3 regions of the Hoyosella subflava DQS3-9A1 genome follow, and region 1 is predicted to be linked to each of the others. Evidence: predicted binding sites of a transcription regulator. Region 1 holds the regulator's gene; each other region holds the start of a gene.

What was found. Region 1 encodes LexA, which represses DNA repair genes until DNA is damaged. Its sites were predicted from a motif close to CGAACANNTGTTCG; they were not measured.
Region 2: the regulator LexA is predicted to act here: its motif matches at 8,931-8,944, upstream of AS9A_RS06370 (SAV_6107 family HEPN domain-containing protein).
Region 3: the regulator LexA is predicted to act here: its motif matches at 4,497-4,510, upstream of AS9A_RS13145 (alpha-ketoglutarate-dependent dioxygenase AlkB).

The regions. Positions count from the first base shown of each region.
Region 1 covers NC_015564.1:1,791,502-1,802,166, forward strand. The annotation lists gene dapF (diaminopimelate epimerase) at 1-174, shown strand, start outside; gene hflX (GTPase HflX) at 327-1,766, shown strand; gene AS9A_RS08330 (hypothetical protein) at 1,770-2,957, shown strand; gene lexA (transcriptional repressor LexA) at 2,965-3,696, opposite strand; gene nrdR (transcriptional regulator NrdR) at 4,860-5,330, shown strand; gene AS9A_RS08345 (hypothetical protein) at 5,431-5,643, shown strand; gene hrpA (ATP-dependent RNA helicase HrpA) at 5,650-9,606, opposite strand; gene mmuM (homocysteine S-methyltransferase) at 9,804-10,665, opposite strand, start outside.
Region 2 covers NC_015564.1:1,353,957-1,364,621, forward strand. The annotation lists gene crtI (phytoene desaturase family protein) at 1-1,558, opposite strand, end outside; gene AS9A_RS06335 (polyprenyl synthetase family protein) at 1,621-2,727, opposite strand; gene metF (methylenetetrahydrofolate reductase [NAD(P)H]) at 2,946-3,875, shown strand; gene AS9A_RS06345 (glycosyltransferase) at 3,880-5,046, opposite strand; gene AS9A_RS06350 (LppM family (lipo)protein) at 5,075-5,767, opposite strand; gene AS9A_RS06355 (carotenoid biosynthesis protein) at 5,772-6,665, opposite strand; gene AS9A_RS06360 (phytoene desaturase family protein) at 6,653-8,239, opposite strand; gene AS9A_RS06365 (GNAT family N-acetyltransferase) at 8,259-8,807, opposite strand; gene AS9A_RS06370 (SAV_6107 family HEPN domain-containing protein) at 9,047-9,484, shown strand; gene AS9A_RS06375 (DUF3040 domain-containing protein) at 9,676-10,116, shown strand; gene mraZ (division/cell wall cluster transcriptional repressor MraZ) at 10,563-10,665, shown strand, end outside.
Region 3 covers NC_015564.1:2,777,904-2,788,568, reverse strand. The annotation lists gene AS9A_RS13175 (siderophore-interacting protein) at 1-87, shown strand, start outside; gene AS9A_RS13170 (DUF6194 family protein) at 195-656, opposite strand; gene AS9A_RS13165 (MerR family transcriptional regulator) at 684-1,427, shown strand; gene AS9A_RS13160 (SRPBCC family protein) at 1,424-2,407, opposite strand; gene AS9A_RS13155 (ArsR/SmtB family transcription factor) at 2,430-2,786, opposite strand; gene AS9A_RS13150 (hypothetical protein) at 2,935-3,843, shown strand; gene AS9A_RS13145 (alpha-ketoglutarate-dependent dioxygenase AlkB) at 3,874-4,431, opposite strand; gene AS9A_RS13140 (type I polyketide synthase) at 4,766-10,665, shown strand, end outside.

The DNA.
Region 1 (10,665 bases):
GTCGTGGTACGGATCCCCGGCGGCGAAGTAACAGTCACTATCACTGCCGAGTCCTCATTTCTGCGGGGGCCTTCGGTTCTCGTCGCATCTGGAGAAATCGCAGGTCAGTGGTGGGATGTAGTGGGGACAGGCGATAAGAAAGAAGTCGGTGCCGTCCCTGCGCAGGCTACCTAGAACGAAACTCGATCGCCCATTGTCACGAACCGCCGTATCATCGGTGACAAGGACTGACAAAGTCGCATCAGAACCTGGGGAAGGTGACCGCGCGTTTGCGGCAATCAACGAATTCATTAGGACATAACGATTTCACGCCGGACGACGGCGCGATCGAACTCAACGGTGATCCGCTCGCGGAACCTGGGGGACAAGCGAGCGACGCCCGCACCGACGTCTCCGTTGGTGAACTCCAACTTGAAGACCGCACGTCGCTGCGGCGCGTTGCGGGTCTATCGACCGAGCTCACCGACATCACAGAAGTCGAATATCGGCAACTACGGCTCGAAAAAGTCGTGCTCGCTGGGGTATGGACGCAAGGCACATCGGCCCAAGCTGAGGCAAGTCTTCGGGAACTGGCAGCACTCGCGGAAACTGCGGGTTCCGCCGTTCTCGACGGCGTCATCCAGCGACGTGACAAGCCGGACGCCGCGACCTACCTGGGCTCGGGTAAAGCCGCTGAACTTAGGGAGATCGTGCTCTCGACCGGCGCCGATACCGTGATCTGCGATGGCGAGCTCACCCCTGCGCAGCTCACCGCGCTGGAGAAGATCGTCAAGGTCAAGGTGATCGACCGTACGGCCTTGATTCTGGATATCTTCGCTCAGCACGCGACTTCGCGTGAAGGCAAAGCTCAGGTGACGCTCGCGCAGATGGAATACATGCTGCCGAGGCTGCGCGGCTGGGGCGAGGCCCTTTCGCGGCAGGCCGGCGGGCGCGCCGGCAGTAATGGCGGCGTAGGTTTGCGCGGGCCTGGTGAAACGAAGATCGAAACCGACCGTCGCCGGATCCGCGAACGCATGGCGAAGCTCAAGCGGGAGATCAGGGCGATGAAAAGTGCGCGTGACACCAAGCGCGCGCGCCGTCAGCGCAACCAAGTTCCGTCGGTAGCGATCGTCGGCTACACGAACGCCGGCAAATCGAGCCTGCTCAACGCATTGACCGGCGCGGGAGTGCTCGTTCAGAACGCGCTGTTCGCGACACTCGATCCGACTACCAGGCGGGCATCACTGGACGACGGTCGAGAGTACGTGCTGACTGACACCGTAGGTTTTGTACGGCACCTGCCCACCCAGCTCGTCGAAGCGTTCAGGTCGACACTCGAGGAAGTCACGGACGCTGACGTACTGGTGCACGTCGTCGACGGATCTGACGAGTTCCCGCTAGGACAGATCAAGGCCGTACGCGAAGTGATCAATGAGGTTGTTGAAGAGCAGGGCACGACGCCGCCTCCTGAGCTCCTCGTGATTAACAAGACAGATGCCGCGGACCCGATGGCGCTTGCGCAGCTCCGCCGGGCGCTGCCAGGCGCGGTATTCGTCTCGGCGCATTCTGGTGCGGGGCTTACCGCGTTGCGGGAACAACTCGCTGACAGACTCGGTCGCAAGGATGTTGAGGTGCTCGTCGAAGTGCCATACGCACGTGGAGAGCTCGTCGCACGAATCCACACAGAGGGAACGGTCACCGGCGAAACGCACGAGGCTGAAGGCACCCGGATTCGGGCGCACGTACCGTACTCACTCGCGGCGAGCCTGCAGGAGTTCGCACTCTAGCGGATGCGCCACATTCCCGTTCGGTCCAGCTACCGGCGCTCATCCATTGTGGGCGCCGGTATTGCTGCTGTGCTGGCGGCAGGGTTGCTCGCTGCACCGGTGGGGGCGCAGGAAACCGACGGACCGCCGAGCGTGGAATCGCTCTGCGTGCCCGTTGATCGCGAACTTGAGGAGCTCTCGGGACTCATCGTGGCTGACGAGGTTGTGTACGCCATCCCGGACGGCGGCAGCAGCGTGGCCGTGGCCGAGCTCGCGAACGTCCTCGCTGGCGACTGTACGGTGACGAGATGGTTGCGCAGCGAGCTCAATCCGTTTGATCCGGAAGACCTCACCGCCCGAGGCGACCGCCTGTGGATAGCGGATGTCGGGGACAACCGGGCGGCGCGCGAAACAATTGCACTGCTCAGCGTGGACCGCGATGGTGCCAACGCGGTGCTCCATCGGCTGCGTTACCCGGAAGGCGCTCGTGACGCCGAGACCATCCTGCTTGACCGTGTTGGGATGCCGATCATCGTGACGAAAGGCGTCGGTGTCGGAGAGGTGTACGTTCCAGAAGGCGGCACATCTGTTGACGACCTCCCCTCGCCTGGGCCCGTGGACCTCGTGAAGGCGGGGGAACTGACATTTTCGATGACAGAAACCCCGGGCGGCCCCATTGGACCATTCGGCTCAGTCCTTGCCACTGGCGGCGCGGTGAACGCCGAAGGAACGATCGCAGCGGTCCGAACGTACACCGACGTCTACTTCTACGCGGACGAAGACGGCGACCTGCTCGATGCACTCACTCGGGACCCTGTCGTCCTGCCGATCCCGAATGAGCCTCAGGGGGAAGCGATCGCCTTTACTGCTGACGGTGATCTGCTCACCGCATCGGAGTTGGGCTTTCCCATCACCGGCGATCCCGCACGTCCGCCGGATGCGAATGAACCGCTTCCGCCGATCCAGATCCTTCGCGGCGTCGAGGACTATGTGTGGTCTCAGGTTGCTCAGCGCGCCGCTACGCCGGAACCCGCTGATGACGTGGCTGTGCCGACGCAATCAGACCCAGCGGGTGCAGGCACCGTTGCAGAGCCACCGCCAGACGACGACGCGCTGGACAGTTTCGGTGTGCGCGTCGCGGCAGTGGGTGTGGGGCTGTTTATCTCCGTGCTGATTGCTGGTGCGACAGTTCTCTGGTGGAGGCGAAAGTAGCTCGTGCTCAGAGCTTTCGGATCACGGACACGACCTTGCCGAGCACCGTGGCGTCATCGCCTGCTATCGGCTCGAAGATTGGGTTCTGCGGCAGCAGCCATACGTGATCTTTCGTTCGTTTGAAAGTCTTGACCGTTGCTTCGCCCTCGATCATCGCCGCGACAATATCGCCGTTCACCGCGTCTTCCTGCTGACGCACAACTACCCAGTCACCATCGCAGATCGCCGCTTCGATCATGGACTCCCCGACAACTTTCAGCAGAAAATGGGAACCCTGGCCCACCAGTTCGGAGGGGAGGGGAAACACATCGTCAATCTGCTGCTCTGCCAGAATCGGCCCGCCAGCAGCGATTCGTCCCACCACAGGTACGTAGACCGGGGTTACCGTGTGGCCGCCAAAGCTGCCGACTTCGTGCGAGGCGCGGCCGCCACTTCCGAAGGCCTTAGTGCTGTTGCTCGAGGAACTGTCGTCCTCTGAGCCGCGCACATCTACGGCACGAGGACGATGCGGGTCCCGCCGCAGGTAGCCTTTGCGCTCGAGCGCCCGGAGTTGATGCGTCACCGACGAGGTTGAAGTCAGCCCGACCGCTTCCCCAATCTCGCGCACACTAGGGGGATAACCACGCTCCATCACGGATGCACGTATCACGCTGAGCACCTCGCGCTGCCGCGCAGTCAACGGCGGAAGTGCGTTCTCGGCCTCAGGCTCTGGTGTCCGTGTGCTCCGGCGAGCGCTCATGTTGATGACTCCTCCTGGCCGTCAATCCAAGGCTGACAGTGCCACGTGTGACTGATGTTGACCATAGTCAACGCCCGACGATTTTCCAAACACCTGTTCGACTGTTTCGGTAGTTCGAGCAAAACTTGTCAGAGTCGCGTGATATCAATCGAACGTGCGATCGAGCCAAACGCATGTTCGAATAACCGGGCATGGTCGAGAGCGCAACTGCGGTCCGCGTGGGTGGGCCCGAATCGAGTGGAGGTTGTTATGAGCGTCCGGTTTGCTCCCGCTGACAACACGGGAAACCTCAGCGCCCGCTACAGTTCTCCGGCCCCATGCATGCGGTCGGGCTTGTCCAGCGTCAGCCGCGCGCGCAGTGGGGTGAGAGCTTCGCACTTCCACCTTGATCGCGACCAGACTGTGGACTGGGGCAGCCGTCGTGAGGGAGCTGTGCCCCGCCGCCGCAGAACGCAGCGGGAGACGTGGCGGCGTCCGAGCCGTCCCGGACCGCGGTACCGCGAGGTGCACGGCCGTCCTGGTTGTGCGCCAGCGCGACGCGGGCGTTCGCGTCCGCAATCACGCGAGGACACTCTCGTGCTAAGGCTCATGTTCGCGGCCGTAGTTGCCGCCATGTGCGCGGTACCGTTGTGGGGCCTGGTCTTCGCTCCTACCACCGGGGGTGTTCCAGACTCCGTACCTGGGACTGTCGGCGTCGTGACAGTGAATCAAGGTGAGTCCCTAAGTGACGTCGCTCGACGCGTAGCGCCCGCAATGCCGATGGAGGTATCGGTGGCGAGCATCCGCGATCTCAACGGCCTGAGAAACTCCATGGTGTCGCCTGGACAATCTCTCCTTGCCCCCATCGTCCCGTGCAGTGGGGAATGTGCGGCGGAGCCCGCACAATGAGTGCACTGCCCGAGCACGACGGTGATGATGCGCTGCTGTACCTGCCCGATTTGACCGCACTTGCGGCGGCGCGCCCGAGCGCATACTTTCGGAAAGGAAAGCACTCGGAATGGGCAGCGCGGCCCGAATTCATCTACCTGTCCTACAGTGCCCAAGAAGTGGGTGGTTGGCGGCTCGACCCTCTGGCGGGGAGGATAGAGGAAGCGTTTCGGCCACCGACCCCGAGCGGTGCCCAGTTCGTAAACCGCGAAGCTGGGTGTGAGCGAGGAGAAGATATGCGTTGTCCATTCTGCAAATCTGCGAGTTCGCGCGTAGTCGACTCGCGGGAAGCAGACGAGGGACAAGCAATTCGCCGTCGGCGATCCTGCACTGAATGTGGCCGACGGTTCACAACGGTCGAGACGGCCGTGCTCGCAGTACTGAAGCGCAGCGGTGTCACCGAACCATTCAGTCGGGAAAAGGTTGTTCGTGGGGTGCGCTCCGCTTGCCAGGGCCGCCAGGTGGACGATGATGCTCTGAACAAGCTCGCACAGCAAGTCGAAGACACCGTCCGTGCGTCAGGAGCAGCCGAGGTACCCAGTCATGAAATCGGGCTGGCAATCCTCGGGCCGCTGCGCGACCTCGACGAAGTGGCCTATCTGCGCTTCGCCTCCGTTTACCGGTCATTCAGCTCCGCTGACGACTTCGAGAAGGAGATCGAAGACCTTCGAGAGCACCGTGAGAGACATAAAACGACGCAGGTTTGACCCTGTGGCAAGGGTGGCACGAGTCCACCCCTTGGGTGGCTGCATCTGGGAACGTCGATTGCGGATTATGGGTGCATCACTTCCGTTATAAGGAGCAGCCATGACCCGTATACCAGCCGCCCTGACCGTACTTGTTGCAGGGGCAGCCTTAATGCTAGGAGCGGCCGGCGCGGCAGCCGCACTCAATCCGCAACCACTGCCGCCTTCGGGCATGGCGATCTACACGCAGCAGTCAAGTAACTCATTCGGTAGCGCCGTCAGTTTGAACCCGCAGCCGCTGCCGCCCCGTACCTGGTACAGCCTCGGCTATTGATCGGGGTCACCGGACGGTAAGAGCATCGATTGCGTTTGCGACCCGCTGTTCAGAGATGGCGTACGCCGTTCCGACTGCTTGCGCGAACAAGCTAACCCGAAGTTCTTCGATCATCCAGTGAACCTCGTCCACACGTGGGCTAGTGCGCTCGGCTTGTGGAAGTCGTTCCAGAGTGTCGCTCAGTCGGGCGTAGATCCGGTCGAGCGCCGCCATCCCGCGAGAATCCCGTGACACGCTGCCCGGCAGCGCCTCAACCCGCCGCCGCGCCGCCGTGAGGTACCGCACGAGGCTGGGAAGCCGATCCGCGCCGCTCTCGGTGACGAAACCAGGGTAAACAAGATCGGCCAGCTGATCGGAAACGTCCTGTGCGGCTTCATCTGTTCGCCCCGAGAGGACCACACTCAGGGCGTGTGCCTCCTCCAGGACCGGTACCACACGCAAGAGGACGTGGCGAGTATGTTCTGTGAGATTTGAGCGCACCTTCGCCGATAGCGAGGCGAAGGTGGCGCCATCCCAGGCGACACCGCCGAATTGGGTGACAAGCACATCAATCGCACAGTCACGACAGTCCTCCGCGATGCGTGCGATTCCCCCCGCTGGGGCGTAGTTCAGTATGAGGCGCTGCGCCGCGGGAAACCCGCTGAACACGGATTTTGGCAGGGGCCCGGCTTCATGTGCGATGAGCGCACGTGTTGCGGACACCATCGAATGGTCCTGCGCGGCAGCGGTGCTCAGTACGCGCACGGCTATGCCCTGGGGCTCCAGAACTAGCGCCGGGTAGCCACGGACAATGTTGCCGCGCGAGCGATGGTCGACCACGCGGGGAATGTGGCCGCCAGGAAAATCCGGCCACGCCCAGCGTGGCGGACGTTCTGCCGAAGAACCGGCCCGCGCTACCGCCTTCGTGACAGCTGTGGCGAGACCATCTTTCAGCTCATCGAGGTCCTTCGCTGCACGTATGGTGTCGCCGTTGTCATCAATCACGGCAAAAGTCATCCGCAAGTGATCAGGGAGTTCAGTAAGCGTGAAATCATGCGGCTCAATACGCAACCCGCCGAGTCGGGACAATTCACGCGCGAAAGCAACGGGCATCGGTTCCGTGCGCGGCTTCACGGCCGACAACGCTGCAGCAGCGAAGTCTGGCGCGGGAACGACCTGACGGCGCACGGCCTTAGGGAGTGTTTTGATCAGTGCGACCGCAAGTTCGTTTCGCAGACCGGGTACGAGCCATTCAAACCCTACCGGTCGCACACGTTCCAGCTGTGAAAGGGGAATCTGTACTGTTACCCCGTCGCGCGGGTGGCCGGGCTCGAAGTGGTACGAAAGCGGGAATAGTAGGTCGGCCTGCTTCCATGCATCGGGAAAGTCTCGGGCATGCACCGCTGCAGCATCTGTGTTCACCAGCGTTTCTGTGGTGAAGGTCAATAGTTCAGGGTTCGAGTGTTTCTTCTTCTTCCACCAGCTGTCGAAATGCCGGGCTGAGACAACGGTGTCGGGGAGTCGGGCATCGTAAAAGTCGAACAGGGTGTCGTCGTCAACGAGAATGTCACGACGCCTTGCCCGATTTTCGAGATCCTCGACGTCGGCAAGCAGTTCGCGATTCCGCGTGAAAAACTCGTGCCGAAAGTCCCACTCGCCCTGGACAAGTGCGTGACGAATGAACAGTTCGCGAGAGGTTTCCGTATCGATTGATCCGTAATTCACGCGGCGTTTTGCCGCGAGCGGGACGCCAAAAAGGGTGACGCGCTCGTAGGCGAGCACCGCTCCTTGTCTACTGGACCAGTGCGGCTCGGAGTACACGCGCTTGACGAGGTCCCCGGCGAGGCGTTCGGCCCAGGCAGGTTCGATTTTCGCCACCGTGCGCGCCCAGAGCCGGGATGTTTCAACAAGTTCCGCGGCCATCACGAACTGGGGTGGCTTCTTCGCGAGCGCGGAGCCCGGGAACACCATGAACTTTGCCCCGCGTGCGCCAAGGAACTCACGCGTATCTGCTTCGCGCATACCAATGTGCGACAGCAGCCCCGAAAGCAGGGCCTGATGGACAGTGTCTGGTGCCGCGGGGCTCTCATTCTGCAACCAGCCGAGCCCGGAACAGATCTGTTTCAGCTGGCCGCGGAGGTCCTGCCATTCGCGGATACGCTGCCAGTGCAGAAACTCGCCTCGGCAAAGTTTCCGGAACTGGCTGGACGACAGTTCGGTCCTTGTCTCACGCAGGTAATTCCACAAGTCGAGGTAGGCAAGGAAGTCGGAGCCTGACTCAGCGAACCGCCGATGTAGTTCATCAGCTTTCTGTTGCTGTTCACTCGGGCGTTCTCGCACATCCTGAATCGAAAGTCCTGCCACTACAGTGAGCACTTCACGCAGACAGCCACTGGCGTGCGCCTCGACCAGCATGCGCCCGAGCCGGGGATCGATGGGTAGCGCGGCAAGCTGGCGCCCTACCTCGGTGAGCGTGTGGCCACGTTTTCCGCCCCCGGGCTTGGCGAGGGCGCCGAGTTCTTCGAGAAGTCGGACACCGTCTCGCACGCTGCGCGGATCGGGTGCATCGATGAAAGGGAAGTCCGCGACGTCGCCGAGGTCAAGTGACGCCATTTGCAGGACTACTGCAGCAAGGTTTGTGCGCAGAATTTCAGGATCGGTGAAGAGTGGCCGGTCGTCGAAGTCCTGCTCAGAATAGAGGCGCACGCAAATCCCGTCGGATACGCGCCCGCAACGCCCTGCTCTCTGGCGTGCCGATGCCTGCGATATCGGTTCGATTGGCAGTCGCTGCACCTTGGTCCGGAGCGAATACCGTGAGATACGCGCGTAACCGGGATCGATGACGTACTTGATGCCGGGAACTGTCAGCGACGTTTCGGCGACGTTGGTGGAAAGCACAACACGCCGCGCGGAGTGTTTGGTGAATACGCGATGCTGGTCAGCGGCGGAAAGTCGCGCATACAAGGGAAGAACGTCGACCCGCGGAAGCTTCCGGTCGTGCAGAGCGTCGGCCGTGTCCCGAATTTCGCGCTCTCCCGAAAGGAAGACCAAAATGTCACCGGGGCCTTCTCTCAACAGCTCGGAAACGGCATCGCAGATAGCGTCGACCGGGTCCTTCTCCACGGTCGTCCTGCTGCCGCCTGTTGCATCGTCGCGGGCATCCGGTTGTCGCTCCTCAGTCAAGGGCTCATAGCGAATCTCGACGGGGTAGGTGCGTCCGGAGACCTCGACGATAGGCGCGGGTACACCGTCGGTCGCGAACTGCTCGGCGAACCGCTCAGGGTCAATTGTCGCCGAAGTGATGATCACTTTCAGGTCGGGTCTGCGGGGCAGCAGTTGCTTCAGGTATCCGAGAATGAAGTCGATGTTGAGGCTGCGCTCGTGGGCCTCATCGATGATGAGTGTGTCGTAGTTGCGCAGCATCCGGTCGCGCTGGATCTCGTTGAGAAGAATGCCGTCCGTCATGAGCTTCACGAGCGTGGTTTCGGAGACGCGGTCGGTGAAGCGAACGGTGTAGCCGACTGCGGTGCCTAGATCGCAGTCAAGCTCTTCTGCAATGCGTTCTGCCACTGTGCGGGCGGCGAGTCTGCGCGGCTGAGTATGGCCGATGGTCCCGCGGATTCCGCGCCCGAGTTCGAGGCAAATCTTGGGGAGCTGTGTCGTTTTACCGGATCCGGTCTCGCCCGCGACGATCACTACCTGGTTGTCGCGGATAGCGGCGGCGATGTCATCGCGGCGTTCTGATACTGGTAGTTCAGGTGGGTAGGAGATGGTGGGTACAGCTTCATGCCGGGCACTGACACGGAGCTGGGCTTTCTGAGCGGCCGCCGCAATCTTCGAGCGATCAGCGGCGTTCTTGGCATGCCGAAGCCGCTGGTGAAGTCGATGCGCATCTCGAAGGGTGAGCGAATCGAGGAGTGTGCGCAGCTCGTGACGTGAGGGCAGATCCTTGTGGGCGTCTGCCTGGCTCGATGTGGGATTCATTCTTCGACAAGGATAACGGCTCGGTGTCACGGCGATCGAAATGTGCTGAAGGATCTGAGGTATGCCCAAGCGTCGGCCGTGAACGGAAGAATCAAGTTCAGAAGATTGACTCCACTGACGGAAGGGCATACGTCAAACGTCTCGCGCGTTTTCGCTCCCTTGAAGTCGGCAACCAAAGCGCCCAACTGATGGGCCTGTCATGTGGGACGGGAGAGCGCACTCGCCACTTGCGCGATGTCACCCGCACCAACCCGGCAGCAACCCCCGATAATCTGCGCACCGGCGGCAGCCCATTGGCGCGCCAGCTTGACGCTGAATTCGGATTTTCCGGTCCAGCGCCCGGCCTCCGCGTCCCAGCCTTCTCCGCTATTCGGATAGACGATCACAGGCTTACCAGAATGCTGCGCGGTATCGATTGTGGGGATTACGTCGGCGGGAGCGCAGCAATTGACCCCGACCGCCACGATCGAGTCGATCTCAGACGCCACCTCGAAAGCATCGGACACGGGCTGCCCGGCACGAGTCCTTGCACCGGCGATGGTGTAACTCAGCCAGGCCGGAACCCTGAATTCAGAAATCAACGAGGCCAGTGCCTCGGCCTCGTCAAGGTCGGGGATAGTCTCAACCGCGAGCACGTCAGCACCCGTGTCGGCCAGGATCTCGAATCGCGGTCGGTGCCACGCACGGAGTTCCCGAACGCTCAGCCCGTATCGCCCCTTGTATTCGGACCCGTCGGCAGCTGCAGCACCGTAGGGGCCGATCGACGCCGCGACAAATCCCCGGCCGAACTCGTCCCGTACGTCAGCTGCGATCCGGACGCTGCGGCGCAGCAGACGTTCCGTCCCGCGCCGGCCGATGCCGCAGTTCGCGAAACCGCGGAACGAGGCTTGGTAGCTCGCAGTTATCGCGATGTCGGCGCCGGCCGCGAAGAAGGCGCGATGCACGGCTGCGATTTCGTCGGGGGTGTCTAACAGCAAACGCGCGGACCACAACCCTCCAGCGAGGTTGTGGCCGCGCGCTTCCAGTGCTGTGGCGAGACCACCGTCGCAGACGAGCGCC
Region 2 (10,665 bases), 440 kb from region 1:
CGACGCCGGGCGTCGTGCCGCAGCCTGCTAGTACTGCGTTCTCCACGCCCTTGACGAGGTTACGTCGACGGAAGGGGCCGGTCTGCGGGAAGTTGTGGGCTGCAGAGAACGGCGTGCCGGCTGCCATTCCCTGGGCCTGCCACGTCGCCGGCGAATCGACATGGCTGATCGTGAAGCCGCTGCCGTCTGAACCGGAGATACCCTTGTACCCACGCTCCTCCAGTGCCATCAGCAGTTCTTCCTGGTACGCCGGCGTCACGCGCTCCCAGTCCAGCGGAGCCGAGTCGAGGTTGGGGCAGGGAGCGAGAACGGAAAGCAATTCGCTCGGCTCATCTGGATCCCCGAGAAGCATGCCGGCATCAGTGAGGGACGGTCGAGTGATCAGGAGCGAAGGGTCAGTCATGAGCTGGCCGCGGCCGCTGCGCCCGGTCAACTCCCGGAATGTGCGATCCCACGCGCCGCCGAAGTCGATGATGTGGTGCCCTTGCGCCGGCCACAGTGAGGCAGTGGATTTCGGAACGGTTCCATGCATGATGAATGCAGACGGTGACCATCGCGTGCTCCGCCGTGCCGGGCGGGCTGGTGTTGAACGGAGGAGACCGTCAACGATCGGCAAGTCAGCAGTAAGAACGAATGCGTCTGCAGTGAAGCGTTGTCCATCGGCGCAGCGCGCGGCGGTGATGCGGGGACCGCTGGATTCTAGCGATGTGACGTCAGCGTCGTAGTGGATCGTGCCGCCAGCGTGGACTAACGCGTCCGCCATTGCGGCGGTGATTGAGTGCATTCCGCCTTCAGGGAAGTACACGCCGAGTGACGTGTCCATATGAGCAATGGCGCCGTAGACGCCAAGCGCTTTGGCTGGGGGCATCCCCGCGTAGAGCGCCTGGAAGGTGAAAATTCGCTGTAGCCGGGAATCTTTCAGTCGCTTCGATACCTGGCGCCCGAGGCGCCCGAAACCGCCAATCGCGACGAGTTGGCTGATTTCGCGCAAAGCTGCCGGGCTATTGACGAGGTCAAGTGGCGAATCAAAGTTCGAGGCGATGAAGCGGTCGAACTCAGTTTCAAAGACCGATTGCAGCCACGCGCGGAGATCCCGGTACCTGCTGGCCTCATCTGCACCACACGTGCGCCGGACTTCCTCTTCCATCTGCTCGGGATCACTGTGGACATTGATCTCTGTGCCATCAGCGAACCGTGCGTGATAGGCGGGGTCAAGCCGACGGATGTGCAGTTGCGGTGTGGTCGATCGCCGTGTGGCCCCTACTGCCGCGAGTGCCTCGTCGATCAGGTCGGGCATTGTAAGAACAGTCGCACCCGAGTCGATCCGGAACCCGTCCCCGTCGTGGGAGCCAGCGTAGAAACCTACTCGTCCACCTGGGTGGCTCGATCTTTCAAGCAGGGTTACCTCGCGTCCTGAACCACGCAAGTGGAGAGCGGCCGCAAGCCCGGACAGGCCCGCCCCGACGACGACAACGTGGTCGGACCGGCCCGACACGGTAGCGCGGCTGTTTCCAGGCTTGCTCGCAGCGGCTCCCGCCGCCGGCGAATAGGCAGACATTATCTTCCTCCAGTAGATTCACGCGGCGATCCGGCCCGCTATGGGACCGCAAATCAAGTCGATCAGTAGGTGCGGCGCGTCACCGCCAGAGCCATCGCGTGGAGCGCATCCTTTGTACCCGAGGACGCGGAACTCGCGTGGAGCGCCGTCAGGGCTCGATCAGTGAGGTCCGCTATCTGCTTCTCGACGCGCGCCACTGCTCCGAGACTGATTATCAATGAACGAAGTGAGTCGACGTCCGCTTCGCTGAGGTCAGTTCCCACGGCGCTGCGTAGCGTAGCGGCAGCGCCAGGCCGGCTAGCGTCAGCAGACTCGAGAGCATATGCGAGCAGAGCGGTGCGCTTTCCCGCGCGCAAATCGTCTCCAGAGGGTTTACCCGTAGTAGCGGGATCCCCAAAGACGCCGAGTAAATCGTCGCGAAGCTGAAATGCAATCCCGATATCTGCACCGAAGGTCCGGAATGCAGAAATCAGTGCATCGTCTGCACCAGCGATCGCCGCTCCGAGATGCAATGGACGCTCGACGGTGTATGCCGCCGTCTTGAAACGGTTGATCTTCAGCGCGGAACCGTGGCTGCCATCCCCCGAAGCCTCAACAACGATATCGAGGAGCTGGCCGCCGAGGACCTCTGTCCTCATCGCGGCCCAGACGGGCAGCGCGCGCTGACGAGCATCGGTTCCGATCTCCGAGCCATGGAACATGTCATCAGCCCACGCGAGCGCGAGGTCGCCAATGAGAATTCCGGCAGCCTCCCCGAACGCTTCTGGGTCTCCGCCCCATCCTTTGTCCCGATGCTGCCGGGCGAACTCCACATGGAGGGTGGGAAAGCCGCGCCGGGTGCGGGAGTTGTCGATGATGTCGTCGTGAATCAATGCGCACGCCTGAATCAGCTCCAAGGACGCGCAGGCGGCAAGCACGTTGTGCGTACCTGGGGCATCGACGTGGCCGCCCGCGCCCAGCCACCCCGCCCAGGCGAATGTTGGCCGGACGCGCTTACCCCCGCGGAGCACGAAGTCTTCAAGGTGGTTGACGGCGCTACGAAACTCGGTGCCGACGGGTTCGACCAGGCTTCTCCGCTTGCGGAAGAAGTCCCGCAGCGCACCTGCCACATCTTCCCGAATATCGTAAGGAGCTTGCGGGAGCCCAGAAGGCAGGTGGGGGGGCATCATTGGCGCGCTCAGCGCTCGCTCCTGTCGTCGACGCGTAACCTACGGGCACGCCTTACTTGTGCTGGAGTCCGTCTGCCGGAAGCCGCGCGACCAAGGTATCGGTCGGCGACAATGGCCGTTGCTCGCAGCATACCGGTCGATCGAAGGGCGATCATTTGCACCGAATCCGTATGCTTGCTTAGGTGACGAGTCAGGTGAGGCAGACAGGTGTGCGTGGAATGAGACCGGGCCGGACCCCGTCGATCGTGGAGCGGATTACCTCCGACCCGCGCTCGACCCCGTTTTCTGTTGAGTTCTACCCACCGCGCAATGAAAAGGAAGAGCAGCGGCTCTGGCGTGCGGTTCGGACGTTCGAACAACTGCATCCAGCGTTCGTCTCCCTGACCTACGGCGCCGGTGGCTCGACACGCGACCGCACCGTTCGAATCGCGGGTCAGATCGCCACCGAGACCACGTTGCTCCCGGTGGCACACCTCACGGCGGTAGACCACAGCATCAGCGAACTCCGTGGCCTGGTGGGATCTTACGCAGACCGGGGAATTGTGAATCTCCTCGCACTTCGCGGTGATCCGCCGGGCGACCCCCTCGGAGACTGGGTCATGCATCCCGAAGGTGTCGAATACGCGGAAGAGCTCGTCCGCCTCATCAGGGAACTTGGCGACTTCCATGTGGGCGTTGCGTCGTTCCCGGAGGGGCACTATCGAGCGAAGGACCTCGATCACGATACCTACTACCTGCTCAACAAGCTGCGTGCAGGCGCTGATTACTCGATAACCCAGATGTTTTTCGAGGTGGAGGACTATTTACGGCTCCGAGACCGGGTCGTGGCCGCTGACCCTGTCCAGGGTGAAAAACCCATCATTCCGGGCCTGCTCCCCATCACATCATTGAAGCAGGTCCGCAAGATCGTTGAGCTGTCCGGCTCCCAGATCCCGCCGTACCTGGAAGAGAGGCTGGCACGAGCTGCCGGCTCCGGGCCGGAGGAAGATCGCGCGGAGGTACGGAAAGTAGGAATCGAGCTGGCAACCAAGATGAGTGAGCGGCTGATTGCTGAAGGCGCGCCGTGCCTGCATTTCTGCACGCTGAACTTCTCGCGGGCCACCCAAGAAGTCCTCACAAATCTGGGGCTGGCACCAGTACCCGCATAGTCGGTTATCGCAGTGGCCGCCCTTTCCAGTGCGCGCTGCGTCCGTGCGATTGCCGGATCGAGTCAGCCAGCAGCGCGACGAAAGCCAGCGCTGACAATGGGTGCAGGAGACACTCTGCGACGCGCGCAGCCCCCGGGCGGCGGCCGTGTTCTGTTTGGGAACTCGCGAGCCTGCTGGTCACGGCGGCTAAATAGCCGATGAATCCGAGACGGCGTGCAGAGCCGTGGCCGAAAAGCGCGACCGCAGGCGGTACCAGGTAGGCGAGCACTGCCAGCGCCGCAACGACGATTGATCCGCCGGTACTCCCGAATGCAGTGCTGAGCCACCTTCCGTATCCTGCGGAGAGTTCGCGCCGCGACGAATACATGCGGCAGCGCACATGGGCCCTGCCGCTGACCAGGACGGTCCGGTACTGGCACCGCCGCAGATTCCGTGCGATATTCAGATCTTCGGTGAGGCTTGCAGCAACCTTGCTGTGCCCGCCCGCGCGGAGGTACGCCTCCCTTGTGAACGCGAGGAACTGGCCGCACGCGACAGCGGTAGATGGTCTTAAGCTCCGATTGCTTAGCGCGATCGGCATCGTCGTCATCCACGACCAAGCCAGCAACGGCTGAACGAGCCTCTCAGCACACGACACCGCCCCTTGCGAAGGCCACACGCTGACCAGCCCCGCCTCGGTGCTGCGGAGCGCTGTCGCAGCGCGGGCGAGCGCTTCAGGTCCGAGCCGGACATCGGCGTCGATGAATATCAAGATCTGAGCGCCCGCGTGCAGCGCTTCTGTGCTCATCGCCGAGCATGCGGCCTGCTTACCCAGCCAGCCTGGTGGAGGTTCCTGCTCAGAACGCTGGATGCTGAAGCGCGTGTCATCTGCCGCCGCAGCGATGGCTGCATCGAAGGTCTTGTCGGTAGAGCCGTCGTCGACGATGAACACTCTCATCCCCGGCACGCCACGCTGAGCACGAAGGTCGTCGATCAACAGCGGGAGCGTCCGCTCCTCGTCTCGCGCCGGAACGCAGACGGCGACCGTACCAGCATGGTGTTTCGGACGGGACCGCTGCAACGCGCCCCCATTCCGTGCCGGACGGAAGTCTCTTAGTTGAGGGGTCGTGCGCATGTTGACGAGCGCGGTAGCCGCTCCAGCCACGGAGAGTGCGGCTCCAGCGGCTGCCACGCGATACGTCCAGTTGGTTGGCGGCAAATTAGTGTACGAGGTCGCTCGGCTTGGGGGACCGGTCCCGGCTGAACCAGGCCAATGCCCCGACGATGACTGCTGCAGCAACACTTAGCGCGATCATCAGCCCGGTCCAGCCCGCGAAGCTGCGCGTATTCGGATCTGTGTACGACGTTTCAGCGCGCAGGGAAGTGAGATCTCCCGGAGCCGGAGTCCAGACGACAGATCTGTTAGTAGTCATCTCCCCATTGGTTGTTGTGATGTTTGATGGGAAGCTCACAGCGAGCGTGACGGGGGAGCCGTCAGGGACATTGCGCAGGTCAGCGCGCCCAGTCATGGTGACTACGTTACCGGAGCGCGTAAATCGCAAATCGAAGCTGCCGGGTGCGTCAGACGCGAACTGCCCCAATTGCCGGAAGTCAGTGAAACTCAAATCGCTGAAAATCAGCTCACTGCCAACGTAGCCCTCATCAGACCAGCGCTGGACGCGCGCGCGTCCATAGAGCGAATCGGGCACACGCAGTTGCGGACCTTGATCGTTCTCTTCCGTGGGCTCTTGCGCCACGATTATCCGCCCGGATAGACGATCATCCTCGCTCAATCGGATGTTCGCATCCGTATACAGGCATCCAGTCGTCAGCAGCAGGACAGCGGCGAGCAGCAGGCTTGCTGGCGCAAACCGGCTCCACCTGGGCGATCGCATCTTGTTTCGCAACGGCACTCCGCTATCGTGCCAGGTCTGACTCGCTGGTTGCGCGCTGACCTGCCGAGCGGCCCCGAATCCGTGGCCGCGATTGTGCCGTTCGATAAAGCCAGAAGAGCAGCGGTACGCCCGTAACAGCCATCCCGAGCAGGCCAAACGATGCGGAGATCTGCAGGCCCGCATCGGGAAAGCGGGCATGGAGGAAAACTGCATGGGCGAGCGCGGATCCGAGCCATGTCCAGAGGAAAAGCGCGAGGGGGACGGCATCGGCGCCGAGTCGCGCCCACCGGTCAGGCGGCTCGGAACCAGGATCAGAACGAGCTGCGGCAACTTCGAGTGCTATCGCGATCACAGTCGCGACAAGCAGCCACCCGGCAAAGTTCGTCAGCGGTATCTGTCCGGCGCCTGGCAACACCGGCCCGCTCGCACACCACGTCCAGTAACCCATCGTGACCATCTGGGGATCCAGATAAAGGTCCCAGGCCGTGATCGTCACTGCCACCAGCGGGACCCGCACTGCGGCCCGCCGCAAGCCGTGGTGACCCGAAAGAAGCGCAGAAACCGCGCACCACACGGGGTAACTACCTGCCGCCCAGGCCAGCGGCACCACCAGCGGAACTCCGGCAAGGTGCGGACCCAAGCGATCGAGCGCGTACTCGTAGCAGCCGAAGGGGAAACCCGTAGCGACTCCCAGAGCTTCAGCCGCGAATCCGACCCCTGCCGCTGACAGCAGGAGGGTGACCATAAAAATCGCACCCCGCGTTACCAGCGCATGGGCCAGCGCTGCGGCAGCAAGGAGGACGACCACGGCCGCGGTAACGGCGTCAAGCAGGGCTCCCTGTGCGAGTGGAAACACGATCTGCATCCCGATCGCCGCAGTCGCAAGGACCACGGCGATACGCATCAGCGGGGCCATGTGAGCCCGCGCCGCAGTCGTCTTGGCAGCCGTGCGTCGTGGATTGCCAACCGCGCAGCGCTTCGCCCGCTGAATCCCGAGACACCACCGCCGGGGTGGGTGGACGCACCGGTGAGGTAAACGCCAGGTGCGCCCGGCACTTTCTGGCCGGCGAGGGCAGGAACTGGCCGCCACATCATCATCTGGTCCAGTCCCATCTCGACGTGCATCACGTTCCCGCCAATCAGTCCTAGCTCGTCGGCAAGCCCCTTCGGTGTTTGTACATGGCGATCGAGGATGGACCCTGAAAAGCCGGGCGCAAAACGCTCGAGCTCAGCCTGAATACGGTCTGCTTCGCGGTCTGCCAGTGTGTCCCAGTCTTTTTCACGGGGACTGAACGGGTGCCATTGGGACCAGAGTGTCAACTGATGTTCTCCCGGCGGCGCGAGCGAAGGGTCGATAGCGCTGAAACTCATCGCGAGGGAGACGGGTCTAGGAGGGAGTTCGCCTGCCAGGGCAGCTCCGTGAGCTGCCCTCAGATGCGCTCGATCGGTCGCCAGTAGTTGCAGGCTGGCGCCTATGACCGCCGCATCCTCGTCCACGGTCGGGTATATCGGGAGCGTTCGCGCTCGCACGCGAACAGCCATTCCGATGCCGGGGCCCACACGGATTCGCTTCCGCCAGTCGGCCAGTCTGGCGCCGTCAAATTTGCCTTCAGCCAAGAGATCTAGGGTGGTCAGGACGTGGCACCCTGCAATCACGACAGGTGTGCGAAGTTGCGTGCCAGATTCGGTCGTCACCGTCCACCCGCCGTTGTGCTGTGCGAGGGAAACGGCGGCGTCACCGCACGTGATCGATCCTCCGTCGGCCTCGAGGCGGCGAGCCAGTGCGGCTGTCAGCGCCCCACTGCCGCCGACCGCGCGCCCAGGCGGGAGGACGTGCATCAGTGCGGCGAAACCCACCATCGGCGCAGTTCCCGGCTCGGACATTGGAGGGCCTGATTGAGCGCCGAACCAGGCCAAGGCCGCCTTGAGGCGCTCATTCGTGAAGAACTCGTCGAGTACCGCGTCACCAGGTGAGAGGAACTCGCGTGAGAGTTGTGCGGGGTCACCACCGCTGTCGAGGCCCCAGAATGACCGCAGGAGGTGCGGCCCCGAGGGCGGGGCACTGAACGCGCGCATGACGTGGCTGCTCCGCGGGGCCCAGACTTTGACGAACTCTCGGTAGGCGCGTGCGTCACGGGGTGAGCATGCGCGTGCGATCGACTCACATGTGCGGTCGAGATCGCGCCAGAAGACAATGCCTCTGCCACCCGAACCGGGCTCAGCTGGAGCAAAGCCCCAGGGGTCGCAGTCGATGTATCGCAACCCGTGCGAGGCGAGGTCGAGTTCCTCAATGATTCCGCTGTGACGGATCATCAAATGTGCGGACGATCCGCGGTCAACACGATGTCCGGGGAACCGTTCGACCGTCGAGACGGCGCCACCGATAACGGTGTCCCGTTCGATCACCCGTACCTCCCACCCCGCGCGTGCGAGGTAGCATGCTGCAACGAGCGCATTGTGTCCTGACCCGACGACGACAGCCTCACTCACGGTTTCTGAGCGTAGCTGCTCAGAGCGGAAGCTCCCGTCCGAGGACAGCAAAGGGCCGAGGGTCGCCGTCAAACTGAAAATGCCGTAACACGTCGGCGAAGCCGAGCCGACGGTAGAGCCGCCACGCGCGATTGTCCTCCGCACCGATTTCTGGTGTGGATAGCAGCACCGAGTTCTCCGGCCTGGCATCGAGCAGTGCAGTAATCAGTGCCTGACCCACGCCCATGCCCTGCGCGTCAGGGTGGACGTGGAGTTCGGTCAGTTCGAAGTAGTTCTCCAGTGCGCGCTCCGCGTTAAACTCGCCCTGCCCCGACTCGAGGGCGGCCCAGACCTGCCGGTACCACCACTGGCTGGGGGCACCCGAGTAGCCATATGCGATGCCGACAAGCGGAGCACGGTGCGGCGCGAGCTTGCTGACCCCGCGGAGCGGGTCGTCTGGTTCCAGGACTGCCGCCACCGCCTTCCACCCTGGTCGCAGGGCATGTTCCGCCCACATCGGGGCCCTGCGACGGGCGACTGACGGCGGGTATCCCATCGCCGCCACATAAATCTGGAGCGCCTCATGCATTCGTTCGCGCAGCGTGGCGGGCGAGAGCTCGATCACGGTGCTCACATCAAGTGCCACATTTCTCGGTATCCGCTCCTCGGCTTCGTCAGAAATTGTCAGGGGGTATAGCTATATTGAATACGTCGAACAGCTGTTCGATACGGCGGCTGGTCTGTTCGAGGGAAGCGACGCAGGCCAGCCCGCCGAAAGTTAGGTACGGCCCCGCATCAGTCTGCGGGCCCGCGCTGTTAGGAGGATGGATGCGCTCACAGATGAGCCCGGCGCCCTGTGTTTCGCGCCCTGGAGCCGGTGTAGCGGCAGCGCGAGCGCGTGACCTGCTGCGACGGGCGGATCAGCTCCACGCGGAGTCAGTCAGCGAATGTAGGGCTGACGACAAATTCCGCGCCGCTTATCTGGCGGCACTTCGGGGTGCGGCAACAGTGCTGGCACTGTATGACAAACCTCAGCGGCGAGGCCGTAGGACGAGAAACGCCTGGGTTCTGCTGGAAGGCGTCTCTGAAGAATGGGCGCGCTGGAGCGGGGAGTTCGCCACCTATTCGCGTCGGCGAACAGCTTTCGAGGCAGGGATCGCCTCAGCCACTCTTGCGGAGGCAGACGGTCTCTGCCAATTGGCTGGTGAGTTCCTTGACGTGGTTCACGAGACGGTGTTTGGACTGCGTGAGCCAGGTGCGGCGTGAGGAAGTTCCCGGCGTTCCGTCCCCAAATCGACGTCCAGGACTCAACTGAACGAAAGATGCGGCAAACCGCACAGCGATCTGTGTGGTACGGGATGAGAAGTGCACTTATCATAGTGGTAGGTTCTTGCAAGAGTCAGGAACCCGCTGCGCCGTATGGTGTGGCGGCCACCACCAAGTGCGGGGGAGGGACCGTGCCACTCTCCGAGCACGAGCAGCGCATGCTCGAACAGATCGAGAGCGCGCTCTATGCCGAGGATCCGAAGTTCGCTTCGCAAGTGCGCACAGCAAGCACTCGCGGTGCATCTCCGCGTCGGCGACTCCAGGTCGCTGCGATCTTCTTGCTGGGGCTTGTCCTGCTGATCGCCGGGGTTGCGCTGCCGCTCAAGTTGGGTGATTTTCCCATTCTGAGTCTCGTCGGCTTCCTGGTGATGTTCGGCGCAGGAGTCTGGGCGCTTGCGGGTAACCACCAGCGCACAGCAGATGGAGAAGGCCAAGAGGCCTCAACGGACTCCGGTGCTTCTGGCAAGCAAGGCGGCAAGAAGCCGCAGCCAGGAGCGCGCAAGCCCCGGGGTTCATCCGAAAGTTTCTCGAAGCGGATGGAAGAGAGATTCCGGAAGCGTTTCGAGCAATAGCGGCTTCTCATATGTAAAGAGGGTGTGGCTCCCGGCCGGGAGCCACACCCTCTTTGCTTGCGCGGTATCGCTCCACAGCATCTCGCGGACGTCCCCCACATCTCCCCACCCGAAGCCCCATTGTTCGCGGTGCTGTAGTCACCGCACACCCCGAATACTGACCACACACCGCTGCAGGCGGGTCTTGGCCGGTAAAGAGGGTGTGGGCTGGGGAGCTCTGCGGTAACGGGGAGGTCGCGGGCTGGACTCGATTTGGGCCAAGGTCCCGTAACGGTCTGAACGCCCCCACCTTCTCCCACCTCGTGTATCAGGCTAAATACGCCCACACCACAATGAAACACCCCTGTTATCGATTGCTGGTGGGGGAAAGTGGGGTAACGTGGTGCGCGGTGGAACGTACCCAAGTTCCGCTACTGGTCTCTCGGGGCGGAGTAGGAGGTGTCGGAATGTTTCTCGGCACCTACACGCCCAAGTTGGACGACAAGGGTCGGCTCACATTGCCGGCGAAGTTCAGGGAATCGCTCGTGGGAGGTGTGATGGTTGTTAAGG
Region 3 (10,665 bases), 990 kb from region 1:
ATCTCGGGTTACTGGCGCCGCGGCCGCAATGAAGAAGCGTTTCGGGTGTGGCGGAAGGAACTCGCCGAGGTGGAGGCAAAAGGCTGAGCGAGCCACGCCCCGAATCCATCTGCGCAGGTCACCAGAAACGACCAGAATCAGACCGATTAATTGACCTGCGCCGATGGATTTTCGGTCGTGCTGGACGAGCGTTGTTACCTGGCCCGCCGGTCGAAGCGTTCCCGTGCTAGGCGGTGAGCAGTTTCGATAAGCTCCTTCACAATCTCGGCGGTCGCCGGGCCCGGGTTGACGACCGAAAGCCAGTTCTGTCTGCCATAAACCGGATGCGGCGTGAGAGTGTCAGCAGCGCTTGGATCCGCGGCAGAGGCACCCGCTTCTCCTGCATGATGCCCCGTCCACTTGCGGAACTCGGCTGCTCCAGCGGCGATATTCACACGGAAGGCGCCGGGGCGGTTCAGGTGAGACGTGGCGTCGTCGGGGTAGTCCTTGGTCACGATGGTCGCGAATGGCTGTGCCTTCGGGACGACGCCGTCGGGTGCGTAAAAGAAAAACACGTCCCCCCAAGCGATCTCTGGGTGTGGGTCACCCTCTTGCGGCGTGATGACTAGGACACCGTCCATGGCGCCAACGTAGTCGACAATGTCGTGAATCCTCATAGGCTTCAGCGTTACATTGAAGTCCATATGAAGCCTTTTACCACCGTTAGCACTGATACCCAACGCAAAAGCCTACAGTTGGGTTTGCGGCCGGTGGACGTTGCCCGGTTAGCGGGATACTCAGTGCAGCAGATCAGAGTGCTGGAACACCACGGGGTGCTCCCGCCTGCGGTGCGTACGGTTTCCGGTTACCGGAAATTTTCCGGGGTCCACGTGCAGGCGGCACTTGCGTACCGCGCGCTGGCCTTGGCAGCCGGCCCCGTCGAAGCGAAGCGGATTATGCGCGCAGCTCACGCCTCGACAACGTCGGCGGTCCTGGCGCTCATCGATGTTGTTCATGCTCGCCTCGCTGCCGAGCGTGAGGGGTTACGCCTTGCGCAGCAGGCAGCTTCGGCAATCAGTGAAGAGCCGCTTGAGGACCCGCGACCCGCCGACGCGATGAGTATCTCCGAACTGGCGGAAGCAATCGGAGTGCGGGCGTCGACCCTGCGTCATTGGGAGTCCGAGGGCCTCGTCACGCCTACACGCACACGCCAGCGAGCGCGGACGTACAGGCCCGCGGATGTGCGGGATGCGCGAATTGTTCATCAACTGCGCGAGGGCGGGTTTCGCATCCCTGTTCTGAAAACCTTGATGCCACAGTTACGTCACCATCGGGGGTGGGATCAGGTGAGCGGGGCACTCGCCGCACGAGAAGCCACCCTGACATCCCGGTCGCGGCACCTCATGCGGGCGAGTGCTGTGCTGGACGGACTCTTGGAGCCCTCCTAGGCGACGCTCGCTGCCAGCACTTCCTGCTCGAGGCGCTGGTAGCTGGTTTCCATGCCGTCGGTCATGCCCGTCGCGAGGATCATGTCACGCACCTCGGCGCTGGGGTAGGTGACGACGAGCGTGAGCAGAGTGCCGCCGTCGACGGGGGTGAGGGTCATCTCGTTGATGGTGCCTTCACCTTCCATCCCGATCATGCGTTCGGTCGTCACGGCGCGATAGGGCGCGGTGGATTCGAGGAGTTCACCTTCGAAGCCGAATCTGCCTTCACCGCCGGCCTGCTCCCATTCGTACCGGTAGGTGTCGCCCGCGTTGGTGGCGACCTCGCACACCGGCATGGTCCATCCGTCGGGTCCGAGAAGCCAGCGCCGCAGCAGGTCGGCATCGTTGTGAGCGCGCCAGACGTCCTCGGCGCTTCCACGGATCACGCGGCTGATCCTGACCTGGGTGTCGCTGAGGATCTGGGTCGAGGTGGGCAGTTCACGGGCGAAGGAGGCGAGGTCGGCGAGGACGGCGTCCATCTGGCCCATCGCTTCCTTCAGCCCTTCTTCCATGCCCATTTCGAGGAGCTTCTCGAGTTCGTCGATGGACTGGAAATGGGTGACTGTAGTAACGCGCGAGCCCGTCTCGGTTGATTCGAACGTATAGACCATGCGCATGGCCGGCATGTCGGGGTTGGGCGTGCCATCTGCGAATGCGAAACCGTCGCGGACCTCGAAACTTTCACGCGAGGTGACCGAGAGCCACTCCCAGAACCCATGGTGGGTGTCGCCATCGGGCCCGGTCATCGAGTACACGGATCGGCCGCCGGGCGCCGCGTCGTGCCGGGTGAATTGGGCGGGGTAGGTGGGTGGACCCCAGAATCGTTCGAGTTTGCGCGGATCGAGGTATGCGTCCCATAAGCGCTGGACTGGGGCCGCAAAGTCAGCGACCACGGTCATGGTGAGGTTGTCAATGTCGCGGGTGACGGTGGTGACAGGCATTGGAGTGTTCCCTTCTGATGATTTAGTGGCCGTCCTCGGCGAGGAGCGAATCGAGCCGGTCGATGCGGCCCCGCCATATCTGCTCGTAGCGGTCGAGTAATGCTTGTGCTCGCCGGATCATTTCGGGATTGCCCCGAACCTGACGTTCACGACCGTGTGGATGTTTCGTCACGAGCCCGGCTCCTTCCAGCACGGCGACGTGCTTTTGCACTGCCGCGAAGGACATGTCATACAGGGCGGCCAGTTGGGAGACCGATGTGTCGCTCGTGAGAGTGCGGCGCAGGATGTCCCGGCGGGTCGTGTCGGCGAGGGCCCGGAAGATCCGGTCCACCTCGTCATCGGAGAGCGCAGTAGCGCGTGGATCATGATGTACAACCATTTGGTTGTATGTTATCCGGTTGGGGGTGAAAGTCAAGAGGTCCGCATGCGGTAGTTTCAACGCGCGGCCTGCCCGATAATCTGACGGACGGACCGCCCGCAGAAGAGGCTGCGGCTGGCTAGAAATACCGAACTAAGTGGGGTTGTAGATGACGCGGCAGGCGACCGCCATCGCGGCGAGCGCGCTTGCGCTCGCCCTCGGCTTCTCTGTCGACGGTGCGATTGGCTGGTTGCTGGTCGCATCGGGTCTCGCCGCGGCCATGGCGTGTGCCTTCGCTTCCCAAGCGCTGGCGCCCGGGGTTCGTGCACCGTGGCAGCTGCTTGCGCTGGGCCAGTTGCTCAATGGCCTCGGCAACATGGTCATCGCTTTTGACGCTCAGCGGTGGGTTGACTCGCCGGACTGGGTGTCGGCGGTGTCCTTCAACTTCGCCACCATCTTCACCGTTCTGGGTGTGGCCGGATTGGCGTTGAAGCCCGTCGCATCTCAACTCGTGCCGGCAGGTGTGGACCTGTTTGCGATCACCGGGTGTGCGCTCGCGCTTGGGGTAATGTGGAACGTTGACGAGTTCCTCGGTGACGCCGACGGGGAAGTGGATTCGCTGCTCGATCTCATGGGCTTCCTGGCTGTTGTAGTCCAGTTCGCAGGCCTGGCGTTCGCCCCGATTGTCTGGTTTGCGCAGGCGAAGGGGCGGCGCACTGCGAACCGGCTGGTGGTTCTCGCGCTGGTGGCTGCCACGTTCGGGGACACGGAAATGATGATCGAGTTCTTCGATCTTTCCTTTACGGTCGTCGCATCAATGTGGCTCTCGTCGTCGTTGCTGCTCCTGATCGCCGCAACGTTCATCGGGGACGCCAGCCCACCGGTCCGGTGGGTGAGCGGTCAGCTGTTAGCGCGCTTAACACTTGCGTTCGCTATCGCGACGCTCGCTTCGCTGCCGTTCCGGCCGATGCCGGGCGGAATTGTCGGGGTGGTAATTGTCGTCGCCTTGGCGGCAGTGCTCATTGGCCGCTTGCTTGTCGCGGCAGTCAGATCAGATACCGAGCACGAAGTTTCCTGAACGCGCATCGTGCGGTGTCGATGTCATCTATCACCGCACGTTGTGCGGCCGGAACTGCACACTGATGCGGGGCCCGACCGCGCGTGTGGTCTTGGGAATGCAGTGCTCCCACGTGCGCTGGCAGGAGCCACCCATGACGAGGAGATCGCCGTGGCCGACCGTGAACCGTAGTGAGCGTCCTCCGCTGCGTGGACGCAACAACAAATGCCTGGCCTCGCCGAGCGACAAGATTGCGACCATGGTGTCTTCAGTGCTGCTGCGGCCGATCCGGTCGCCGTGCCACGCCACGCTGTCCGAGCCGTCACGGTAGTAGCACATGCCAGCGGTAACGAACGGTTCACCGAGTTCGGTTTCATAGTGGCGATCCAGTGCCTCCCGAGCTTGTATAAGTACGGAATTGGGCAGTGGCGCACCTTCGTCATAGAAGTAGACGAGCCGTGGGACATCGACAACCCTGTCGTACATCTTCCTGCGTTCGGCATGCCACGGAACGTGCTCGATCAGGTCGGCGAATAGGGCTTCGGAACCGGAAATCCAGTTCGGGCACGTATCGACCCAGGCGCCCTCGGTCAATTCGGTCCGCTGCATCCCCGCGAGACCGCCGATGCGGGGGCCGCCTGTGCCGATATCGAAGAGCGACACCTGATGCGATGGGAACACATGTTCGATTCTAAGCCATGTCTGTCACGATTGGCGGCACCGTGTTGCTCGAACGGTAATTTGTCGGCTTTGGGTGGGCTGGGACGAAACACGTTGACGGCAACCTAATGTTCAGAATTTGCCCGTAGAACATACCCATTTTGTAACGTACTCTTGGCTAAGCTGTTTGTCGTTCGAGTCACTACGGGAAACATCTGCTGTTCACAGGGTGTGTTGCGAACACCATTCCGGCGTGCAGATCCGACGACCCTGAAGGCCATGTATGCATACTGCCGACGCTGTTCGCGACCTTGTGATCGCGATAGGCCCGCTCGGGTACCCGAACGCCACGGCGGTCGCGGCCGCATCGCACAGTGGTGCGCACGGAGTCCTCGATCTCGGTGAGGGTCGCTCCGCCGCGCGTCGTGAACTCGCGATCGCAGCGCGCATGGTCCCTGGCGGTTTCGGGGTCCGCATCTCGGCTGACTGTGTGCTCGGTGCGCGCGAGCTGCCTGACGAAGTCGCGTGTGTTGTTCTGACCCGCGACGCCCTAGCTCGCGCGGACGAGTTTCGCGGTCGGCGGCTTCTCGCGGAAGTGACGTCCCCGACTGAGGCGAGAAGGGCCCGTGAGGCAGGCGTCCACGGCGTGATCGCCCGTGGTTGTGAAACTGGCGGGCTCGTTGGTGAGGTCAGCAGCTTCGTCCTCCTGCAGCAATTGACGGCCGACGACTCCTGCACCCTGCCCGTGTGGCTGGCGGGGGGAATTGGCCCTGACACCGCCGCCGCAGCGGTCGTAGGGGGAGCGCGTGGCGTCGTCCTAGACATACAACTCGCGCTACTCGGCGAGTCGAATATTCCCGCCGACGTCCGAGCGGTCCTCGCTGGAATTGACGGCTCTGAGTCAGTTGTCGAGAACGGGCAACGAACGGTTCGCCGCATGAGTCGCGGCGGCAGCGTCGTGCTGCCGGTTGGCGAGGACGGCTACCTCGCGCGAACGTTCGAATCCCGGTTCGGCACCGTGGCGGCTTCCGTTCGGGCTGTCCGCGAGGCGATAACCGCCGCCGTCGTCTGTGCTAGTGACGCCGCGAGCATGCTCGCCCCGGCCTCCCCGCTCGCCCGGGATCTTGGCACAGCGCTGCCCCTCGCACAAGGGCCGATGACACGGGTGAGTGACCAGCCGCAGTTCGCGGAGGCAGTCGCCGCTGGCGGTGCGGTTCCCTTCATCGCGCTCGCCGTGAACTCTGGGGCGCGCTCGCGGGAAATTCTCGGTGCCACCAAGGCGTTAGTCGGAGACTGTCCTTGGGGTGTCGGGATTCTCGGTTTCGCCGACGCAAAACTGCGCGAGGATCAGATCGAGGCAGTACTCGCCACGAAGCCCACGCACGCCATCATTGCCGGGGGGCGGCCAGCACAGGCATTGCGTCTTGAAAGCGAGGGGATCAGCACGTTCTTGCACGTTCCCTCCCCGGGGCTGCTGCGGCAGTACTTAGGAGCAGGAGCGCGCAAGTTCATTTTCGAAGGGGCTGAGTGTGGCGGACATGTCGGTCCGCGGCACAGTTTCCCGCTGTGGCAGGCGCAACTCGAGGAACTGCGGTTGTTCCTCGCCGACAACCCAGCGGCAATGCCCGAAGTACAGGTTTTCTTCGCCGGCGGTATTCACGACGAACGCTCAGCAGCCATGGTGGCCGCACTAGCGCATCCGCTCACGGCCGCTGGAATGAAGGCTGGACTGCTCGCTGGTACGGCGTACCTCTTCACCGAGGAGGCTGTCCACTGCGGTGCGGTCGTTTCAGGCTTCCAGCAGCACGTAATCTCCGCGACGCGCACTATGTTGCTGGAAACCGCGCCAGGTCACGCGACACGCTGCGTAGAGAGCCAGTTCGCGCAGCAGTTCGCGCGCGTGCGCGAGGAACTGAAGGCGAATGGTGTTCCTGACCGGGAGTTGTGGGAAAAACTCGAACAGCTCAATATCGGCCGCCTTCGCGTGGCCAGCAAGGGAGTCGACCGCGACGGCGACGCGCTCGTCTCAGTGAGCCCAGACCGTCAATTGCGCGACGGCATGTTCATGGCCGGTGACGTCGCGCTGCTGCGGGACCGCATTGTTTCCATTGAGGACGTGCACACGTCAATGACGACCAGCGCGGCTCGGTGGTACCAAGCCCGAAGCTCCGTCCTGGCGGGGGAACTCGGTGTGCGCTCCACCCCGGAACCGCAAACCGCGCCGCTCGACATCGCGATCGTGGGAATGGCGGCGTTTTTCCCGCAGGCACCGACGCTGTCGGCATTCTGGTCCAACATCCTTGCAGGCGTCGACGCGGTCACCGAAGTCCCCTCCGGCAGGTGGGACCCCGAACTGTACTTCAGCCCCGAAGGCGGGGACGGAAAAACACCGTCCAGGTGGGGCGGGTTCCTCCCACCAATCCCGTTCGATCCGTTACGTTTCGGCATCCCGCCCGCCTCACTCCCGAGCATCGAACCCACACAGTTGCTCGCTCTGGAAGTTGCGGACCGAGCCCTGCGTGACGCCGGGTATGACGACCGCCCATTCGACCGGCAGCGCACCGCCGTGATCTTCGGTGCCGAGTCCGGCAGCGACCTTTCCAGCGCCGGAGTTCTGCGCAACGTGCTGCCGTCGTACCTCGGTGAACTGCCCGCTGAACTCGACGCGCAACTACCGAAGCTCACCGAAGATTCCTTCCCGGGAGTGCTGGCGAACGTCATCAGTGGACGCATCGCGAACCGGCTTGACCTGGGCGGAGCCAACTACACGGTTGATGCGGCATGCGCCTCGTCGCTGGCTGCACTCGACGCCTCCTGCAAAGAGCTAGTCTCCGGGTCCGCTGAGACAGTGTTGTGTGGCGGCATCGACCTGCATAACAGCATCAACGACTATCTGATGTTCGCGTCGGTTCACGCACTGTCAGCTACCGGGAGGTCCGCGACGTTCGATAGTTCCGCGGATGGCATAGCGCTCGGGGAAGGGGCCGGTTGTGTTGTCCTGAAACGACTTGCCGACGCAGAGCGTGACGGCGACCGGATCTACGCCGTCATCAAGGGAGTCGGCAGTGCCAGCGACGGACGGTCCTTGGGGCTGACAGCGCCGAGGCCGGAAGGGCAGCGCGCCGCACTAGAACGCGCGTATCGCAGCGCTAGCATTTCGCCCGCCGAAGTGGGCCTCGTGGAAGCACACGGTACCGGCACAGTCGTGGGGGACCGGACCGAACTCACGACACTGACCGCACTCTTCTCTGATGCTGGGGCTGAAGCCGGCCAGGTCACCCTCGGCTCGGTCAAATCGCAGATTGGCCACACGAAGTGCGCCGCCGGAGTCGCGGGGCTCATCAAAGTCGCGCTGTCGATCTATACCGGTGTCAAGCCACCGACACTGCATGTACGCGAACCCAATCCGGCCTGGCAGGAAGACCGCAATCCGTTTGTTTTCACAGCGGAACCGCTACCGTGGGAGAAGATGCCCGCTGAGCGGATCGCAGGTGTGAGCGCGTTCGGTTTCGGCGGCACAAACTTCCACGCAGTTCTCTGTGGCCACCACGCGACTATTGCGCCGCCGCACGCATATAACGACTGGCCAGCAGAGCTTTTCACCTTCCGCGGCGCGACCGAAAACGCGGCGATCGGCGAGGCGCGCGAGTTTCTGAGCAGAGTTGACCTGACCGCAAGTTCTGCTGGGGCCGAGTGGGTCCTGCGGGACTGGGCGTTTGCGGCTGCTTGCGCATCCGACATGGCCGCGAGCCGTGGCGAACCGGTGTGGATCGCGTTTGTCGCCACGAACGTCGGTGAGCTTCGGCATCTTCTCGCGTCTGTCACCTCCGATACCCCCGACAGGGTCCGAGGCGTCTTCGTTCGGGACGGTGAGGTCACGGCCGACGGCAAGGTTGCGTTCCTCTTCCCAGGGCAGGGCAGCCAGCGACCGCGGATGGGCGCCGGTGTGCTGGTCGCATTTCCACACCTGCAGCACCATCTGCAGCGTGGCGCGTCGTACGCACGCGCGATCTATCCGCCCACTGCGTTCACCAAGGACACGGCCGATCGTCACCGCGCCGCGATAACCGATACCAGAGTTGCCCAGCCCGCGCTCGGAATAGTTGAGATGGCGCTCCATGATCTGCTGCGCACCGCGGGTGTGGTCCCGGACATGGTGGGCGGGCACAGTTATGGTGAACTCTCCGCGTTCGCCGCTGCTGGGGTGCTAGATCCAGACACCCTGCTGGAACTGAGTGCCGAACGAGCTGACGCGATACTGCACGCTGCCGGTGAGATGGCCGATCGTGGGACCATGGCGGCGGTCTCCGGAACTGCGCAAGAGGTGAACGACGCGCTCAGTGCCGCGGGTCTCGATACTGATGTCGTTATCGCCAACGACAATGCGCCGAAGCAGAATGTGATATCCGGATCGTCCCCCTCGATCGGCGCCGCGACGGATGCGCTCAAAGCCGCGGGCTTGTCGGTCAGCCGAATCAACGTTTCCTGCGCGTTCCACAGTCCGCTCGTCGCCTCCGCCAGCGACCGCTTCGCGCAGCGGCTCGCAACCACCCAGTTGTATCCGGCAGAGATGCCGGTTTATTCGAACACCACCGCCGCGGTATACCCCAACGACAGCGCAGCGGTGCGGAAGGGACTCGCGGCGCAGATCAGTGCCCCGGTTCGCTTCCGCGAGCAGATCGGCGCCATGTACGAGGCTGGCGCACGCGTCTTCATCGAAGTCGGGCCAGGCCATGTGCTCACCAAGCTCACGAGGTCGATTCTGGGTGACAAGTCCCACACGGTGATCCCGCTCGACGACGGCACCTCGACGGGACTGACTGCGCTGCTGACAGCATTCGCCAAAATGGCTGCGGCGGGTGTCGATCTGCGCACCGGATGGCTGTTCGATGGTCGCGACGCGATAGCTCCCGACCCGAATGTCACGATCAAGCGGCCCGGCTGGACGGTTGACGGCCATCTGGTCCGGACCGCTGATGGATCCATCCCCCAGGGCGCGCTTGCGCCTGCGACCAGAGTGAGATTGACGCCTGTTATGAGTACAACCCCTCAAGAGTCGTCCGGCGCGGAGGCATTGATCAGCGAGTTTCTGCGAAACAGCCGCGAGATGGTTGCCGCTCAACGCGACGTCCTCCTCGGCTACCTTGGTGCGGGAGCGAACATACCGGCCCCGTCGCCGATCACCTACGCGCCCCAGCAATCAGCAGCTTTTGTGAACCCGGCGGAGGCAGTCGCGGCGCCCGCCGCGGATCGTCCCATCGAGACGGCTCCGAGCGTTGAGCATGCTGCCCACTCTCAACAGTCGGTGCTTTCACTGGTGTTCGAAGTGATCGGTCGTCGCACCGGATACCCGGTCGAGATGATCGAACCCGATCTCGATCTCGAAGCGGACCTCAGTGTCGACTCGATCAAACGTGCCGAGATCGCAGGCGAGCTGGCCGCTGAACTGGGTCTGCACCCTGGTGATGACAGCGAGATGGAAGAAGTTGCCAAAGCTCGCACCGCCGCAGCGATCGCGGAACTGCTCGCTAACAAACTCGGTGGGTTTCCCGAGCAGAGCGAGGAGCGAGTGACCGCCCCCGACAACGGTGACGGCGCGGCGACCGTTATTGCGCCGAAGCGCCTCATCATGCGCCGCATTCCGCTCCCGCCCGTGGGATCAGCACCCCAACTGGCTGGGCTGCGAGTGCTGGTCATCGGAAGTGGACCGCTCGCCGAGGCGCTGAAGAGCGAACTGCACGCCCACGACGCGATGCCGGTTGTCACGTCCGCGAGCTTCACCGCCATCCGTGAAGCAATGGATGTACCCATCGGCGGTGTGTTTTACCTGGGCAACCAGGATCGGGATGATGCGCCTTCGCTGCCTGACGCATTCCCTGTTCTGCGTGAGCTGATCACTGCGGCGCCGCGCTGGCTGCTCGCCGCTGGGCCAGGAGAGGGACTGCGTGGATTCTTCCGGACCGTGAGCCGCGAGTACCCGAATTTGCACTCCAGCGTCGTCGAATCGAACGAGTCCGACGTTCATCGATTTGCCGCTGAACTCGTGGCGGAAACCGCAGCGCCACCCGGAGAACCGCTCGTACTGTGTGACAACGGTGTACGCAGGAGGCTGGCACTCGAGCCGACAGACCTGGGTGCTGTGGCTGTTGCGGGCGCGGGACCGAACGGTGTCGGGGCGGCTGA